Regions from separate parts of the Citrobacter portucalensis genome, predicted to be linked through region 2. Evidence: predicted binding sites of a transcription regulator. Region 2 holds the regulator's gene; the other holds the start of a gene.

Region 1 (4,977 bases), 1.4 Mb from region 2:
TGCTTAATGGCAGAAATCGTTAACTTTTTAACGTCTCAATGACAGCCTGATGCGCACCGTATTGGGCAATGCGTTGCCAGGCCTGCTGAATGGCCGCGACAAACTGCGGATTCTGTACGAGATCGGTAGCGAAAATCTCGCGCAGCGAAAGCAGGGCGTTGACGCGTTCTGACTCTGTGCTCTGTTTAACCAGAGCGGCAATTTTTTCACTCAACGGGTCACGAACATCAATAGCGGTGCCTGAATCATCCACGCCGCTCACATAACGCATCCAGCCTGCGACGCCGAGCGCCAGCAGTGGCCACTCACTTTGGCGGGCTAAATGTACGCGGATCCCTTCCAACATGCGCTGGGGTAATTTCTGGCTACCGTCCATCGCGATTTGCCAGGTTTTATGTTTCAACGCTGGGTTGGCAAAACGCTCCAACAGGCTTAGGGCATACTGGTCTAAATCCACATCGGTAATTTGCAGCGTAGGTGCCTGTTCGTTGAGCATCAGGCGGTAAGCGGCTTCACGAAATGCGCTGTCCTGCATACAGTCGCTGATGTGCTGGAACCCGGCCAGATAGCCGAGATAAGCGAGAAACGAATGACTGCCGTTCAGCATCCGCAGTTTCATTTGTTCCCACGGCAACACATTTTCGACCATCTGGACGCCCGCCGTTTCCCATTGTGGGCGGCCACACACAAAATTATCTTCAATCACCCACTGGATAAACGGTTCGCAGCTGATTGCGCAAGGATCGGCAACCCCCAGCTCGCGGGCAATTTCGGCCAGTGACTCTTCAGTGGCGGCAGGGACAATGCGGTCGACCATGGTGCCAGGGAAACTGACATGCTCCTGAATCCAGGTTGCCAGTTCCGGTGAACGTTTCTCCGCCATTCCAAGGACGGCGTTTTTTACCACATGACCATTGTCCGGGATGTTATCGCAAGAGAGGACGGTAAACGGCTGTAGCCCGCGTTCACGTCGACGGTGTAGGGCTTCAACAATAATTCCGGGGGCAGAGTGCGGTTCAGTCGGTGTTTGCAGATCGTGAGCAATACGTGGATTACTGAGGTCTAGCGAGCCTGTCGCCGGATCGATGCAGTAGCCTTTTTCTGTGATGGTTAGCGAGACAATAGCCACCTGAGGTTCGCAGAATTTTTCGATAATGGCCGCCAGCGAATCCAGCCTGGCGTTGAGACATTCGTTGACGGCACCGATAACAATTGGCTGGTTGCCGTTGGCCCCTTTTTCCAGCACGGTAAATAAATGATCCTGTTCGCGCAGTTGGCTCATCAGTCGATCGCCGCTGAACAGACTGATCTCACAAATACCCCAGTCTCCACCCTGCGCATTCAGCACCCTGTCGGTTAGTAACGCCTGATGGGCGCGGTGAAAAGCACCGAAACCAAAATGCACAATCCGCGTTTTTAATTGCTGGCGGTCGTATTGCGGCATCATGACATTTTCCGCCAGTGGCGCTGAGGCAATAGTTTTCATTTAATACACCTGATTAACCATAAATTAACAATGGCAGTATAAAGTTATATGACAACAAATTGAATTGGTGTGCCTCATTTATCCGGGGAATGTGAGCTTGATCAACCAATCATCGGCAATGTGTTGATCAGTTGACGGATGCCTGTATGGTAGTCGTCATTAAGATGATTTAATTTGGTATAACAACTTGTGAGGTGAAACAATGGAACAAACCTGGCGTTGGTACGGACCTAACGATCCGGTATCGCTTGATGATGTGCGTCAGGCTGGCGCAACGGGTGTTGTGACCGCCTTGCACCATATTCCTAACGGTGAAGTGTGGCCGGTAGAAGAAATTCAGCAGCGTCAGGCCATTCTGGCTGAAAAAGGGCTGACCTGGTCGGTAGTGGAAAGTATCCCTGTCCACGAAGATATCAAAACGCGTTCAGGTCAATATCAAACGTGGATTGCCAACTATCAGCAGAGTATCCGTAATCTGGCGACCTGTGGTATCGATACGGTGTGCTATAACTTCATGCCGATCCTCGACTGGACGCGTACCGACCTCGAATATCAGCTGCCGGATGGTTCCAAAGCGCTGCGTTTTGACCAGATTGCTTTTGCGGCCTTCGAACTTCACATTCTGCAACGCCCGGGAGCTGAAGCGGATTATACCGCCGAAGAACAACGCCAGGCGCTGGACTACTTCAATGCCATGAGCGATGCAGAAATTGAAAAGCTGACCCGCAATATCATTGCTGGCCTGCCTGGTGCAGAAGAGGGCTATACGCTGGATCAGTTCCGTGCGCGTCTCGCTGAATACGACGGCATCAGCAAGGACGATCTGCGCGATAATATGGCGGTATTCCTGCGGGCGATTGTGCCAGTGGCAGAAGAAGTCGGCGTACGTCTGGCCGTGCATCCTGACGATCCGCCGCGCCCGATCCTTGGCCTGCCGCGTATCGTTTCGACTATCGAAGATATGCAGTGGCTGAAAGAAACGGTCGATAGCATTAATAACGGTTTCACCATGTGTACCGGTTCTTACGGCGTGCGCGCTGATAACGATCTGGTGAAAATGATCGAGACCTTTGGCGATCGTATCCACTTCACGCACCTGCGCTCAACCTGTCGTGAAGATAACCCGAAAACCTTCCATGAAGGTGCGCACCTGCAGGGCGATGTGGATATGGTATCGGTGGTGGCTGCCATTTTGAGCGAAGAGCAGCGGCGTAAAAAAGCGGGCGACCTGCGTCCTATCCCGATGCGTCCGGATCATGGACACCAGATGCTTGACGATCTGCACAAGAAAACCAACCCGGGCTACTCTGCGATTGGTCGCCTGAAAGGCCTGGCAGAAGTCCGTGGCGTTGAGCTGGCGCTGAAACAAACGCAGTTCCGCGATCTGCTGTAAGTCTAACAACAGGGATTGCGCGACAGGCGCGATCCCTGTTTTTCATCAAGGCTGCGCGAGCGCCTGCTCCAGCACTGTCAGCACTTTATTGATCTGCTGTATCTGCAATCCACCAAATCCAAAAAACATAACAGCATCGCTGTTCTCTTTGCGCCATGCGGCTTCTGATCCATTTTCTATATCCGGCAGAGTGTCGAAACGGATCCCGGCCAACAGGCAGCATTGTTGCAACCTGGTGATGAATTCTGCGTGTCTGTCAATGCGTAACGAGAGGTGCAGACCTGCCGTTGCGCCAGCGATTTTCCCTTCGGGAAACAGAGTGGAAAGGCCATCGCGTAACAGGGTGAGGCGCGTCGCATAGCTGCAGGCCAGCTTGCTGATATGCGTATAGAACACCTGGTTTTGCATCAGTTCGGCCAAAAATTGCTGCAACAACCACTGACTGCCGTTGTTATTGAGCGCTTTCATATTCTGTACCGCCGGAAGCAATTCATCAGGGCAAATAAGATAGCCAAGCCGTGCGCCTGGCCCCAGCGTTTTAGAAAATGTCCCCATGTAGATAACCCGGTTGTGATAATCCATGGCTTTCAGCGCGGGAAGGGGATTTTCCCCATAGGTAAAAACGGCATCGTAATCATCTTCAATGATGTAAGCGCCGACGCGTTGCGCCCACGTTAATAATGACTGACGGCGCTCCAGTGAAAGCACGCTTCCCATCGGATACTGATGCGCTGGAGTAACATAACAAAGCTGGGTTTCATACTCGGGTAAATTATCTGTTTGCAGTCCGTGGTTATCTACGGCAATTGACGTAATGTCTGCACCGTAATAATTAAAAAGATGCCATGCGCCAGAATAACAAGGGGATTCCGTCACAATATGGCACTTTTTTTGCTGACTGACAGCATGATGAATAATAAATATTTGGCTGAGCAGTGATAATCCTTCCTGAATCCCGTTGGTAATGATGATGTTCTCTGCTCGGGTATTAATTCCGCGGGATAAATTAAGGTATCTGACCAATTGCTCACGCAGTGAAAATAATCCACTTGGTGAATGGTATCGGGTAAATAATTGTTCTTTAAGTATGCTTGGAGCATTATTCCATTTCCGCCAGCTTGACCAGGGAAAAGCGTTGGGATCGGGGACGCCCATCCGACAGTAGCACTCTCGTCCAGGCTCGGCGTAAACATCGGTTGAGACTCCGGCAGCTTTAGGTTTTGTCGGCGGAGAACCCTGGGTAACGGGCACATGCGTTGGTGTTATACGTACAGGCGTGGTGAATATCACTTCATAGCCAATGCCGTGTCGGCTCTTGATTAACCCTGCTGCCATAAGCTTATCATAGGCCATCACTACCGTTATTTTGGCTACGTTCAATACCTGAGCCTGCTCGCGAATAGAGGGAAGCTTATCGCCACAAAGCAAATCTCCCCGCTGAATAGCCTGGAAATAAAATTGGAAAATTTGCAATTGCAGCGGAGTGCGGAGTTCTCTATTGAGCGTTAATGTAAGCATGAGGAATTCCTTATTAATATATGGCCACTATATTACGAATTTCTCGTTTTTACTATTTGATACACCTCATGGAGTAGCAGCTGTTCCTATAGCTTGCTATCGCTGTCTCTATTTTTGATTTTTATTATCCCTTAGCGTGTCGCTATTAAAAAATGGAGGCAAGCATGTCGTGGATAAGAAAGAACGCATTGTGGTGCGTATTGGCTGGGGCGGTGGCAATGGCCCTGGCTATTTGGGGAACGTGGCAAGGCGTTCATTACACCAGTACCACCGAATTTTGTTTATCGTGTCACTCGATGCGCACGGCTGGAGAGGAATATAAAACCAGCGTGCATTTTCGTAACGCATCTGGCGTGCGGGCTGAGTGTAAGGATTGTCATATTCCCCCGGGCGTTGTTCCAACGCTTGTTCGTAAAACTGAAGCCTTAAACGACCTCTATCACACCTTTATTTCTCCTTCTATCGATACTCCTGAAAAGTTTGCTGCCAAACGCCCGGAGCTGGCTCAGCGGGAGTGGGCACGCATGAGCGCGAATAATTCAGCGGCGTGTAAATCCTGCCATAGCTATGAGGCAATGGA
Region 2 (4,977 bases):
CTCCCGGGTCTACCAGCGCTACCTGCTCAATCTGTTGAAAGCCAATGCCTCACGGAAGCTTGAAGCTTATCCAGGTTCGTTGCCGGTGAGTCTGGCCCAGTTGAAATCTTTACGCCGCATTCGCGATTTTGACGATCTAATCACCGCCAAAATCCACGGTTTCGCCGATGCTATAGACTATTACCGCCAGTGCAGCGCCATGCCGTTGCTCAATCGGATAGCCAAACCAACGCTGATTATCCATGCGAAAGACGATCCGTTTATGGATCATCATGTGATCCCGAAACCGGAAAATCTGCCCTCACAGGTGGAGTACCAGCTTACTGAACACGGCGGCCACGTCGGATTTATAGGTGGCACGGTGCGCCGTCCTGTGATGTGGCTGGAATCAAGAATCCCGGACTGGCTGACAACGTATCTGGAGGCATCATCATGATTATCCCCTGGCAAGATATCTCCCCGGACGCGCTGGACAATTTGATTGAAAGCTTTGTCTTGCGCGAAGGCACCGATTATGGTGAACATGAACGCTCGCTCGAACAAAAAGTCGCCGACGTCAAACGCCAACTACAATCAGGTGAAGCCGTGCTGGTGTGGTCTGAACTGCATGAAACGGTCAACATTATGCCGAGGAAGCAGATTCACGAGTAATCCGTAGCCGCCGGCCGACTTTACTATAATTACAACCATTTCATGGAGTTGTTATGTCTGCCAAACATCCGGTGATTGCGGTAACAGGATCCAGCGGCGCGGGGACCACCACCACCAGCCTCGCGTTTCGTAAAATTTTCGCGCAGTTAAATCTGCGCGCCGCCGAGGTGGAAGGTGACAGTTTTCATCGCTATACCCGTCCGGAAATGGACATGGCGATTCGCAAAGCGCGCGATGCCGGGCGGCATATCAGCTATTTTGGCCCCGAAGCTAATGACTTCGGCTTGCTGGAACAAACCTTCATCGAATACGGTCAGACGGGCAAAGGCCAGTCGCGAAAATATCTGCACACTTACGATGAGGCCGTACCGTGGAACCAGGTTCCGGGGACATTCACGCCCTGGCAGCCGCTGCCTGAACCGACGGATGTACTGTTCTACGAAGGGCTGCACGGCGGTGTTGTCACCCCGCAGCAAAACGTGGCCCGGCATGTCGATCTGCTGGTTGGCGTGGTACCTATCGTAAACCTGGAATGGATCCAGAAGCTGACCCGCGATACCAGCGAGCGTGGACATTCGCGTGAAGCGGTGATGGACTCGGTGGTGCGTTCAATGGACGATTACATCAATTACATCACGCCGCAGTTTTCCCGGACGCATATTAACTTCCAGCGCGTACCGACCGTCGATACCTCCAACCCCTTTGCCGCTAAGAGCATTCCATCACTGGATGAAAGCTTTGTCGTGATTCATTTTCGTAACCTGGAAGGGATCGACTTCCCGTGGTTACTGGCCATGTTGCAGGGATCATTCATTTCCCATATCAATACGTTAGTCGTACCTGGCGGCAAGATGGGTCTGGCGATGGAATTGATTATGCTGCCGCTGGTACAGCGACTGATGGAAGGTAAGAAGATAGAGTGATGTGGTCTTTTGCCGGATGGCGGCTGATGCCTTATCCGGCCTACGTGTTTATATCCTGTAGGCCTGATAAGTGAAACGCCATCAGGCATGACATCACGCAGCAGCAACCACTTCATAGGAATGGGTAATATTCACTGCCTTTTCCAGCATCAACGCCACGGAGCAGTATTTTTCCGCTGAAAGATCGACGGCGCGGGAGACTGACGCATCTTTCAGATCGTTACCCGTTACGATGAAATGCAGGTTGATGTGGGTAAACAGGCGCGGCGCTTCATCACGACGCTCTGAAGTCAGTTTCACTTCGCAGTTGGTCACATCCTGACGACCCTTTTGCAGGATCGATACCACATCAATTGCGCTACAACCGCCGGCAGCCATTAATACCATTTCCATCGGGCTCGGCGCTTTATCACCGGAGTTACCGTCCATCAAAATTTGGTGGCCAGAGGCGGACTCACCGAGGAAGGTTAACCCCTCAACCCACTTTACACGCGCTTGCATATTTCGTAACTCCAATGTTTCAATTTTCCTGACAGATTACGCGCACATAACAATTCTCGCAACGGAAGGCGACCTGCGTCATGCTGAAGCGAGACACCAGGAGACACACGGCGAAAGCTATGCTAAAACAGACGGGATGCTACAGTAATACATTGACGTACTGCATGTATGCAGAGGACATCACATTACAGGCTGCAGTATATTTTTGACAGCCCCTTTCCCAGGTAGCGGGAAGCATATTTTTGCAAACCCAGAGGCAGCGTCGTTTTCTGGCTCTGGAGACAGCTTATAACAGAGGATAACCGCGCATGGTGCTTGGCAAACCGCAAACAGACCCGACTCTCGAATGGTTCTTGTCTCATTGCCATATTCATAAGTACCCATCGAAGAGCACGCTGATTCACCAGGGTGAAAAAGCGGAAACGTTGTATTACATCGTTAAAGGCTCCGTGGCAGTGCTGATCAAAGATGAAGAAGGGAAAGAAATGATCCTTTCTTATCTGAATCAGGGCGATTTTATTGGTGAATTAGGCCTCTTCGAAGAAGGTCAGGAACGTAGCGCCTGGGTACGTGCCAAAACCGCATGTGAAGTCGCTGAAATTTCCTACAAAAAATTTCGCCAATTAATCCAGGTCAACCCGGATATTCTGATGCGCCTGTCTTCTCAGATGGCTCGTCGTCTGCAGGTCACGTCTGAAAAAGTGGGCAACCTTGCCTTCCTCGACGTAACCGGTCGTATCGCGCAGACTCTGCTGAATCTGGCGAAACAGCCTGATGCGATGACCCACCCGGACGGCATGCAGATTAAAATCACCCGTCAGGAAATCGGCCAGATCGTTGGCTGCTCCCGTGAGACCGTCGGTCGTATTCTGAAGATGCTGGAAGATCAGAACCTGATCTCCGCACACGGTAAGACCATCGTCGTCTACGGCACGCGTTAACCCCATCGAAGTGGCGCGTTACCCAGTAATGCGCCACTTTTGTTTACTCCGATGTGGCGAAGACTGATATACCACCCAGAGATCAACTACGCACTACGACAAACGCTGGTGCTATGTTTACCTGTGGCTGTTGGTCTGATCATCGGTCAGCTTCATTTGGGGCTTCTCTTTTCCCTCGTCCCTGCCTGCTGCAACATTGCCGGTCTTGATACCCCGCACAAGCGCTTTTTCAAACGCTTAGTCATTGGTGCATCGCTGTTTGCCGGGTGCAGCTTGATCATGCAGCTACTGCTTGCGCAAACTATACCGCTACCATTGATCCTCACCGGCCTGACGCTCATTCTTGGCGTAACCGCCGAGCTAAGCCCCTTGCATGCGCGATTACTGCCAGCCTCGCTTATCGCGGCGATTTTCACGCTCAGCCTGGCCGGGAATATGCCCGTCTGGGAGCCGCTGCTGATCTACGCGCTGGGCACGTTATGGTATGGCCTGTTCAACTGGTTCTGGTTCTGGATGTGGCGCGAGCAACCGCTCCGCGAATCGCTCAGCTTGCTGTACCGTGAATTAGCCGATTACTGTGAAGCCAAGTACAGCATGCTGACCCAGCATGCCGACCCAGAAAAAGCGCTGCCTCCCCTGCTGGTTCGCCAACAAAAGGCGGTGGATCTGATTACCCAGTGCTATCAGCAAATGCATATGCTGTCGGCACATCACAACAACGAATACAAACGCCTGCTGCGTGCCTTTCAGGAGGCGCTGGATTTACAGGAGCATATTTCCGTTAGCCTCCACCAGCCAGAAGAAGTGCAAAAACTGGTTGAGCGTAGCCACGCGGAGCAGGTAATTCGCTGGAACGCGCGAACCGTCGCCGAACGCCTTCGGGTACTGGCCGATGATATTTTGTATCACCGCTTGCCGACCCGTTTCTCGATGGAAAAGCAGATTGGCACGCTGGAGAAAATCGCCAGGCAGCATCCGGACAATCCGGTGGGGCAATTTTGCTACTGGCACTTCAGCCGTATTGCCCGCGTGCTACGGACCCAGCGCCCGCTGTATGCCCGTGACTTAATGGCTGACAAGCAGCGTCGGTTGCCACTGATCCCTGCCCTGAAAAACTACCTGTCGTTGAAATCCCCAGCGCTGCGCAATGCCGGACGCATCAGCGTTATGTTGAGTATCGCCAGCCTGATGGGCAGCGCTTTACACCTGCCAAAGCCTTACTGGATTTTGATGACAGTCCTGTTTGTTACGCAAAATGGCTACGGGGCGACCCGGGTGCGCATCTTACACCGTTCCGTAGGTACGCTCGTTGGACTGGTTATTGCCGGCGTCACATTGCACTTTCATATTCCCGAAGGTTTCACGCTGGCGGCCATGCTGCTGATCACCCTGGTGAGCTATCTGATCATCCGTAAAAACTACGGCTGGGCTACCGTCGGTTTTACGGTAACGGCGGTATACACCCTGCAACTACTGACGCTGAATGGGGAAGAGTTTATCGTGCCGCGGTTTGTCGATACGGTCATTGGCTGCTTAATCGCCTTTGGCGGCACGCTCTGGCTGTGGCCACAGTGGCAGAGCGGTCTGCTGCGTAAGAACGCCCACGATGCGTTAGAAGCCGACCAGGAGGCAATTCGTCTGATCCTCAGCAACGATCCACAGGCCACGCCGCTGGCGTATCAACGCATGCGCGTCAACCAGACGCAAAACACGCTGTTCAACTCGCTGAACCAGGCAATGCAGGAGCCGGGATTTAACTCGCACTACCTTGCAGACATGAAACTGTGGGTCACGCACAGCCAGTTCATCGTTGAACACATCAACGCGATGACCACGCTGGCAAGGGAACATACGATGCTGACGCCGGATTTGGCGCAGCGGTATCTGGAGTCCTGCGAAATTGCGCTCCAGCGCTGTCAGCAGCGGCTGGAATATGATGGGCCGGGAAGCTCGGGAGATGT

The links. The regulator CRP, encoded in region 2, controls carbon source genes, mostly activating them, when cyclic AMP is high. The targets are predictions, from matches to a motif close to ATGTGANNNNNNTCACAT.
Region 1: the regulator CRP is predicted to act here: its motif matches at 1,576-1,593, upstream of LY264_RS08455 (mannitol dehydrogenase family protein).

What each region holds. Positions count from the first base shown of each region.
Region 1 covers NZ_CP092466.1:1,759,943-1,764,919, forward strand. The annotation lists gene LY264_RS08455 (mannitol dehydrogenase family protein) at 20-1,486, opposite strand; gene uxuA (mannonate dehydratase) at 1,689-2,879, shown strand; gene pdxR (MocR-like pyridoxine biosynthesis transcription factor PdxR) at 2,925-4,397, opposite strand; gene torC (pentaheme c-type cytochrome TorC) at 4,562-4,977, shown strand, end outside.
Region 2 covers NZ_CP092466.1:401,576-406,552, reverse strand. The annotation lists partial or broken gene LY264_RS01880 (hydrolase) at 1-436, shown strand, start outside; gene LY264_RS01875 (YheU family protein) at 433-651, shown strand; gene LY264_RS01870 (phosphoribulokinase) at 705-1,574, shown strand; gene LY264_RS01865 (OsmC family protein) at 1,668-2,075, opposite strand; gene crp (cAMP-activated global transcriptional regulator CRP) at 2,384-3,016, shown strand; gene LY264_RS01855 (YccS/YhfK family putative transporter) at 3,068-4,977, shown strand, end outside.